Regions from separate parts of the Priestia sp. BR_2 genome, predicted to be linked through region 2. Evidence: a T-box and tRNA genes for the amino acid it is inferred to sense, from the RefSeq annotation. Region 2 holds a T-box; the other holds one or more tRNA genes.
The links. A T-box is a leader RNA that pairs with one kind of tRNA and senses whether it is charged. The one in region 2 lies ahead of RB298_RS01545 (valine--tRNA ligase), so its partner is inferred to be a tRNA-Val.

Region 1 (4,424 bases), on a different contig from region 2:
ATACATGAGAGTGTAGCCCGCCAACTACAACTCAGGTTTCCTTCTTTAAAAAAAAGAAGCTGTCCCGCAGTCATTTTTATGGCTTTTGTGACAGCTTCCTCTTTTTGTACGGTGTCATATGCTCCATTTTCCGTCCCCATTGACGGGAAGGAGAAAAATTCGGGTAACACAACCCGTGATATCCATGTGGTCAGCGCCGCATCGGTAAAAAGAACCTCGCTGGCTTAGGCTGGCGTTTTTTTTTGTTAATAAGAATATTGGCCCTAGCATTGCTTGAAATTTTGAATACTTTGTATCGAGATCGTTGAAAGGAGGAGTCCTCATGGGTGAAGTTGGTTACGAAGGTGGATACGGCGGTAAAAACTCAGTCGGAGCAGTTCTTGTTCTCTTTATCTTGTTGGTCATCATTTTAGGTTCTTTCTGGGTATAATACTCCCCCGGATGACAAAGACCCTACGTGATTTGAACAGTTGTATTTATGTGAGAGGATCCCTACCGGCTTAGGCTATCGGGGGTCCTTTTTCTTTGTCTTCTATCGGTGAAGTAGCCGTTATACTGCAGCACGTCGAAATTGACGAATGTAGACGGCAGAGTTCCGGCTAAAGCTGTAATTTTATCCGTCTTCTTCGCCTTGAATCGTGTCATAACCGCTTTAAAATCCGAGTTGCCAGTCGCGGGATCAACGCACGCGATTTCGCCGTTCAATACGATGTCATGCGGAAATATAGCGTTGGCTATCTCAGGATATTGGCGAGAACAGTCGTTGTTATGGCGCGCGTATGCGAGTCTGAGAATGGAGCGGGCGCTGTTGCGAATAACATCGGTTCAATAAACATAGAAATACCACTTTACCTGAATTATAGCGCTTGGCTATGTAATAAAGAGGCGAGAAGTAATGGTAGATTAATGTCGTGTCATCTATTCTAAAAATAGCCCGGACAAATGCGACAATTGACAAAGATAAATCCGGAATAAAAAATACATAATTATACCATTTAATGGTTCTTAAACACTATATACTCCAATAATATCCAAATGATACAATTGATATGGGTTATGTAAATTAACTTTTATAAATATCTGGAGGTGTTAGCGTGGTTAGAATGGGGAAAAAATTTGTAATATTCTCTTCTATCATTGCTGCTTTTATGACTGTAGCAGCGCCAGTATCTGCAAATCCTATCTCACAGACAGAATCTGAGATAACGCCTCAATATTGTAACCCATGTAAAGTAAAAGCGGGTTATATGTACCCAAAAAGTCAGTATAGCAGAGACTATTTCACGCCATTACATTACATTACAGTTGATGGAGTGGAGTACTTTTTTTGGTACATAGATGATGATAAATCTACAGCAACACATTGGTATACTGTTTGGAAAGAAGAATAACGAAAAATCCTTGGGGTTTAAATAACCTCAAGGATTTTTTGTATACATAATAAGGCTGTGATGTAACGAAATTGCGTAAATATTTTAACATCACGTTTCGGTTAAAATCGGAGGACACTATGAATCACAACGATACGTAAAAAGCTTGAAGGTAACGGACTTTGGGAATCCAGCCGGATGATGCTTCCTGAACATAAAGAAACTATCATCCGCCGGCAGATGAAAGAGGAAAGGAAGAATAAACCGGTTCTTTTTATCTTTCTTTATATAAAGAAGGTGTTACCCTTGAACAAATTATTATAATAGTAGAAATGAGGTCAAATAAGACCAAAATGCGGGCTTAGAAGTAGTGTCTAACTCACTATGTCCCCCAATTCGTCCCCAAAAAGTGAAATTCAGATAGACAACCATTAGAAGAAAAGAAAAAAGCCCTTGCTACGCAAGGGCTCCTTGTTATGATCTGTAGTGGGCTCGAACCACTGACCCCTACCCTGTCAAGATAGTGCTCTCCCAGCTGAGCTAACAGATCATGAAATATTTAAAAAGGTAATTCATATATTACCAGCAGACAAGGATGCTGTCAATGGTTTTCTCGTTATAAAATACCACGTTCCGGTTCAGACTAAATACAGCATGATTTTGCCAATGAAGGAGCGTGAATGGCATGACAGGTGGGAAATCCCATCGTATCAAGCGAGTAGGACTGGTGTTCTCGTTATTGGCGGTATCTATTGCGGGCGGCGGCTGCAGTGTCCCGGAAAGAACATCGGTGCAATTGGAGCCGCTGCATGCCCCTGCAGCGCCCGTGATGCTGGATGTGTACGGGCGCTCTGTTGATCAGGACGTATATTCCAAGCAGGGAAGCGGGGCGCTGGAGCCGGTATCCCCGATGGATGCGGCGGACACGTTAAGGGATCTCCATCCATAAAGAGCTCCAGGAACGGCATTATGCTTAACGCGGGCCAACCATCATGATGATCTCTGATCGAACCGTGAGCAGAACAAACCGCCGGCTGGCAGGCTGGCGGCTTGTTGTAAGACGGCCGATGCTATTCCTCATCCCATTTGCGGGAATAACCTTTTTTGATCGTCCAGAAAGTGGGATAGATGATCAGGGCAGCAATGACCACAGCCCAAAATATCGTGGCTCCCATGCTCATAAAGGCAATGCTCCTTTCGTGAAGACCTTAGCTTCTACTACTATACAGGAAAACGAATATTTTGTATAATATCTCGACCTGCGATATCACGAGGAAATGATTCTACATAAAGAGGTGTTGAAATGGCAGCAGAAATCATCAATGTATCAACGGAAGAGCAGTTGCAGCAGGCGCTGGATATCCGAAAGGATGTGTTTGTCCTAGAACAGAAGGTGCCGATCGATTTGGAGATCGATGATTACGACCGCCTGGAATCGGATGCACACCATGTCTTGATCAAGTCGGAGGGGCAGTACGCCGCAACCGGGCGTATTACCTATTACAATAAGGATTCCGCCAAAATGCAGCGGATCGCGGTGCGGAAGCCGTTCCGTTCCAAAGGGATTGGCCGTGTGCTGATGATGGCGCTGGAAGCTCAGGCTCGCGAACTAAAGCTGCAATATTCCGTGCTCGATGCACAGGTGCAGGCAGAGGCTTTTTACCGCAAGCTCGGGTATGAGACGATTTCGGACGAGCCGTTTGATGATGCAGGCATTCCCCATGTTCGCATGAAAAAGGAATTGTAGGCCTCTAACCAAACCAAATAAGATGCCGGTCATTCCGCATCGTCCCCAAAAAAAGAAAAGACCTCGAGCATCGCCTCGAGGTCTTTTGCGCATGAATTAGAACGTCGGCAAATTGTCCAGGTTGTTGCTTGGATCGCCATCCGCATTGGAACGAAGATGTTCGTCTCCATCACGTCCACGGAATACGTTCAGGTTCTTGATTTCCTTATTCTTGGCCATCTGTTGGGCCGTTTTGTAGTCCACGACGCTGCCGTTATCCAGCTTTAGTTCGATGATGTCGCCATCACCATTTTTACGTACGCCTACTACTTCTTGTTGTTGTTGATCCATATGAATCGCCTCCCGGCCTTATTATTCCCGGGTACCCTCGCAAACTATGCATTGACGCATATTGAACTACAATTCGTATACCCGCTGCTGCTCCACGAATTCCATGTTTCCGGTCTTGCCGATGAAAGCTTCGACCTCATCGCTGTAATGCATCAGATAGGTGCGCTCCTGAATTTCTTGAGGCAGGCTGAGCAGTTCATCGAGTGTCGTGTGCACCTCGCCCGGGCCCTGCAGCTGGCATTCATGCAGAATCACTTCGCAATCCCGTTCATTTACCAATTGCTTCAGCAGGATGGGGTCGAATACCATGTCCGCGCTGTAAAAAATCCGATCGTTCAAATAAAGCGAATAGCTGTCTTTGCCCGGAATATGCTGCGTATGAATCAGCTCCACCGAGATTCCGGATGAAATAGAGGCCTTCACGCCCGGTTTCAAAGGATGCACGTCAAATACATCCTGAAGGGAAGAGATATGTCCCTGCTGATATAAGCCGCCCTTGAGTGTATGTTCCCATATCGGTTCCACCAGCGCTTCAGCAATATAGAGCGGAAGTTTGCGATTGTATTTCATCTTCATAATAAACGCAAGCTCCTCCAAACCGCCAACATGGTCGGCATGAATATGCGTGATGAGCACGGCGTCCACATCGTTAAACGTCTTGTTCATCTGATGCAGCGCCAACGGAGCGGTGATTCCGCAGTCGATGAGCAGCGTGAAATTTCCGTCATGTATCAGTGCGTTATTGTTATAGTAATTCTTGGCAAACGCACTGCCGGTGCCAAGCATTTGCAATGTCAGTGTCAATGGATGAAACCTCCTGATGAAATGATGTATATTCCAAGTAAGCTTATGTGTATTTTAACGAATTTCTTATGTATTTACACGAAGTATATGCTCGAAACGGAGCCGTAATGCTGCAAAAATCGTGATAAGATCAAGCCTTGAACCACGAGAAAAAAATTTTACCACAAAGTGCA
Region 2 (4,424 bases):
ATGCGCAGCTGAAGCTTGACGAGGCCATGCGCGAGAAGAAGATCGTTCGAATGTATGCGGCTATCGTTCAAGGGAGGGTATCGCAGGAGCTGAAGCGAATCGATCTCCCGATCGGCAAGGACCGCTATCACGCAAGCCGCCGGAGGGTTTCATTAACGGGACAGGCCGCGATCACGCATATTCTCTCAGCCGAAGCGTATCCGAAAGCCAGTCTGCTGCACATTCGCCTTGAAACCGGCCGTACGCATCAGATCCGGGTCCATCTAAGCCATATGGGACATCCGCTTCTGGGGGATGTTTTGTACGGGGGACCCGGGACGTTTGCGCGCCAAGCGCTGCATGGCGAACGCCTGTTGTTCCATCATCCTTTTACGGGCGAGAGCATTGAGGTGCCGGCGCCGTGGCCTCAGGATATGATGGAGTTACGAGAGCGAATCATAGAGGGAGCGAACCGATAGGGGATGCTGCAGCGGCCCTGAACGCCCGCTAACTTCCATGCGCAATTCGCAAAAAAGTCATGCTCTCCTGTTTTCGGCATATAGATAAATTGAGTGGCAAAACTTAGGCTCATGCCGTGATGACAGATCACGGATAGTATATGCCAAAAAGGAGGACATTCCCGTGTTTGACCAGTCCTACGGATTGCGGTTCGATATTTACGAGCGTATTAATTTGACGGAAGATTTGCCGGGAATCGAAGAATTGGAAGAGGCGGAGTTGATCCCGCACATTCAGGTGATCAGCCAGCAGGACCAGGCCACGCTTCGGGGCCATTTGCTTCTAGCAGGCCTGTATAAAGGGGATACCGAAGCAGGAGAGTCGGAGCCGCTCGAGCATTGGATTCCGGTCGAGATCACGGTCCCGCTGAACCGCGTATCGTCATTGGATGACATCGCGGTCGAGATCGAGAATTTTGACGTGGATCTGTTATCCAAGCGCAGCTTGAACATAACGGGGGTTTTATCGCTCAAAGGAATCCAGGCGGCGGCTCCGGGAGCTCGTGACCAAGTATGGACCAATGAGGAATTCACAGTGGTACATGCTCCTGAAGCGAATGATATGTATGCAGGCGGAGAGCAGCAGTTCGCAGCCAATCCGTATGAACCGTATCAAGGCGGCGGAGCCAACGCTGAAGCGATTACGCCTTCGCCTTCTTATTTCAGCGAGGCTCAGCCTAGAGTCCAAGAGTCCGAGGCGGATGCGCGCACGCAGCAGTATCTGGCATCTTGGGCGGAATACGAGAATCAAATTCAAGATACGCAGGACTCGGACCGAACGGTAAGCATCTCCAGTACCCCTGAAGCCCAAGATACGGTCGAATATGCCTTACATAATGAGACGGAATTTCAGTCAGCTGAGCCGTCGACTCCGAGTGTATGGCAGTTCGAACGGGCTGCGGCCCAGCCGGAGCCGCAGCAGGAAGAACCGGCAGCCGATTTCCCGGGCGTTACTGAGCGCAATGGCGAAGAGGTTCAAGCCCTGCCGGTATTGGATTCCCCGGAAACGGAGGAAGCCCAGCCTGTTTTTGCCGAGGAAGCCGAGCCGTTGGAGGAGATAGAGGAGGAGGTTTCCGTTCAAGTCGAAGAGGCTCCGTCCAAACCAGAGCTAAAGGTTGCCTTCAACGCGAAGAACAGCACCACTAACACCGCTTCGGGCGTAGGCTTCTCCTCATTGCTTCAATCGAGCAGAACGGTTCAGGATCAGGAACAAGCAGCTCGAGACGAGGAAGAGGCCATCGAAGAATCGGTGGATGCCGTTTCGTCCGAGGATGTGGAATGGAAGAGTCTGTTCCTGGGCAACCGCCGGGAGGAAACGCCGTTCCGCAAGGTCCGGATGTGCATTGTTCAGCGTGAGGAGACACTCGACGTGATTGCCGAGCGTTATCAACTGACGCCGCGAGAGCTCTTGTTGTATAACCGCATGTCCGAACAGAATGTGGAAGAAGGTCAGGTATTATACATTCCCCAGTAATCGGGAAGTCGTCATGGGGCTAGAATGAAGCAGGCCGAGGCAGGCAGCCTTGGCCTGCTTTTTGTGCTGCGGGGAACCGGTTTGGAGGAGAGGAAGCAGAGCGAGCTTGGATTGTATGTTACAGCGAACAAGGATTTATTTGAATCGGCAGGTATGATGTCTAAATCGTTCGGAAACACTCGAAATATTGACTATATGGAACAACCACGTTATATTTGAATAGTATATGTACAGGTATTCCAAAAGCTAGAACAACGTTGAACGGGAAGAGTAGGAAGGTATGGCCTTCAGAGAGCGGAATTGCTACCAAGCGCTGTGAGATTCCGCAGGAACCAGCTTGCCGAAGTCACCCCGGAGTTGCGGACTTGAGATAGAGTAGGATCGATTGCTACCCTGGTTAGAGTTCGCCGGCCGCAGCCGTTATCTGCGTAAAGTGTCGTGCTTGACCGAAAGCCTTTCATGTTCTTCATGGGAGGACAACGGCTGCTGAACCATGTAAGCACGAAACAAAGGTGGTACCGCGAGAGAACAGTCTTTCGTCCTTTGAGGACGAAGGGCTTTTTTTGTTTCACGCCAACTATGATATCCACGAACACGCCCGGAGGCTAAAACGTTTCGGGTTAGCAAAACTGATTAACAGTATCGGAGGTACGAAAATATGGATCAAAAACAAAACCAATCCCAGTTAGAAATGCCGACGACGTATGATCCGAAGGCAGCCGAACAAAAATGGTATCCGTACTGGAAGGAAGGCGGCTTTTTTGAAGCCGGCAAGCGACCGGACGCGGAGCCTTACACGATTGTTATTCCTCCTCCTAACGTTACGGGCATGCTCCATATCGGCCATGCGCTTGACTTTACGCTGCAGGACATCCTGATTCGCGTGAAGCGGATGCAGGGCTACGATGCGCTGTGGCTCCCCGGTTCCGACCATGCGGGCATCGCCACGCAAACCAAGGTAGAGCAGAAGCTTCGCGAAGAAGGCGTTACCCGTTACGATCTGGGACGCGAGAAATTCCTGGAGAAGGTGTGGGAATGGAAGGACCTGTACGCAAACACGATCCGTGATCAGTGGTCCAAGATCGGCCTGTCCCTCGATTACTCCAGAGAACGTTTCACGCTCGACGAGGGATTGTCCGAAGCCGTACGGGAAGTATTCGTCAAGCTTTACGATAAAGGGCTCATCTACCGCGGCAAACGCATCATCAACTGGGACCCGGCTGCCCGCACGGCTTTGTCCGATATTGAAGTGGAGTACAAAGAGGTCAACGGCCATTTGTATCACCTGCAATATCCGCTGAAGGACGGCAGCGGCTCCATTACCGTGGCAACCACCCGTCCGGAGACCATGCTCGGCGATACGGCGGTCGCCGTTCATCCCGAAGACGAGCGCTATAAAGACATGATCGGCAAGACATTGGTGCTGCCTATCGTGGGCCGCGAGATTCCGGTTATTGCGGATGAGTACGTGGAGAAGGACTTCGGCAGCGGTGCGGTTAAAATTACGCCGGCGCATGATCCGAACGACTTCGAGATGGGGCTGAGACATGACCTGCCGCAAATTACCGTAATGGATGAATCCGGAACGATGAATGAGTTTGCCGGCAAATACCAGGGCCTTGACCGTGCAGAATGCCGCAAGCAGATCGTCAGCGACATGAAGGAATCGGGCGTATTGCTTCGCATCGAAGACCATGTCCATCAGGTTGGCCATAGCGAAAGATCCGGTGCGGTGGTCGAGCCTTACCTGTCGACGCAGTGGTTCGTTAAGATGCAGCCGCTTGCGGAAGCAGCCGTGGATGCGCAAAAATCCGGCAAGGGCGTGAACTTCGTGCCTGACCGGTTCGAGCGAACCTATCTGCACTGGATGGAGAATGTACGCGATTGGTGCATTTCCCGTCAATTGTGGTGGGGTCACCGGATCCCGGCGTGGTATTCCGAATCCACGGGCGAAGTGGTTGTTGCCATGAATGAAGAGGAAGCCCGCGCGAAGCTGGGCGAGGATGATCTGAGACAGGACGAGGATGTGCTGGATACCTGGTTCAGCTCCGCACTCTGGCCGTTCTCGACCATGGGCTGGCCGGACCAGGACAGCGAGGATTTCAAACGTTATTATCCGACCAGCGTTCTCGTAACGGGTTACGACATCATCCCGTTCTGGGTGTCGCGGATGATTTTCCAAGGACTTGAATTTACAGGCCAAATGCCGTTTAAGGACACGCTGATCCATGGCCTGGTTCGGGATAGCGAAGGCCGCAAGATGTCCAAGTCGCTGGGCAACGGCATTGACCCGCTCGAGGTTATTGAACAGTATGGCGCAGACGCTATGCGTTATATGATATCGACCGGCAGCACGCCGGGTCAGGATCTTCGATTCCGCTGGGAACGCGTGGAGCAAGCGCGTAACTTCGCTAACAAAATCTGGAATGCGTCGCGGTTTGCGCTCATGAACC

Region 1: it has a tRNA-Val gene. The T-box ahead of RB298_RS01545 (valine--tRNA ligase) is inferred to sense a tRNA for this amino acid. The anticodon was not compared.

The regions. Positions count from the first base shown of each region.
Region 1 is NZ_JAVFHM010000188.1:45,508-49,931, forward strand. Features, by position in the region: gene RB298_RS10515 (sporulation protein YjcZ) at 323-430, shown strand; gene RB298_RS10520 (ATP-dependent DNA ligase) at 493-816, opposite strand; gene RB298_RS10525 (hypothetical protein) at 1,095-1,391, shown strand; partial or broken gene RB298_RS10530 (YolD-like family protein) at 1,524-1,643, shown strand; tRNA gene RB298_RS10535 (tRNA-Val) at 1,848-1,920, opposite strand; gene RB298_RS10540 (hypothetical protein) at 2,056-2,319, shown strand; gene RB298_RS10545 (GNAT family N-acetyltransferase) at 2,674-3,117, shown strand; gene RB298_RS10550 (DUF3892 domain-containing protein) at 3,214-3,447, opposite strand; gene RB298_RS10555 (MBL fold metallo-hydrolase) at 3,514-4,251, opposite strand.
Region 2 is NZ_JAVFHM010000071.1:30,090-34,513, reverse strand. Features, by position in the region: gene RB298_RS01560 (RluA family pseudouridine synthase) at 1-458, shown strand, start outside; gene RB298_RS01555 (LysM peptidoglycan-binding domain-containing protein) at 622-1,971, shown strand; gene RB298_RS01550 (hypothetical protein) at 1,996-2,190, shown strand; T-box leader at 2,220-2,518, shown strand; gene RB298_RS01545 (valine--tRNA ligase) at 2,630-4,424, shown strand, end outside.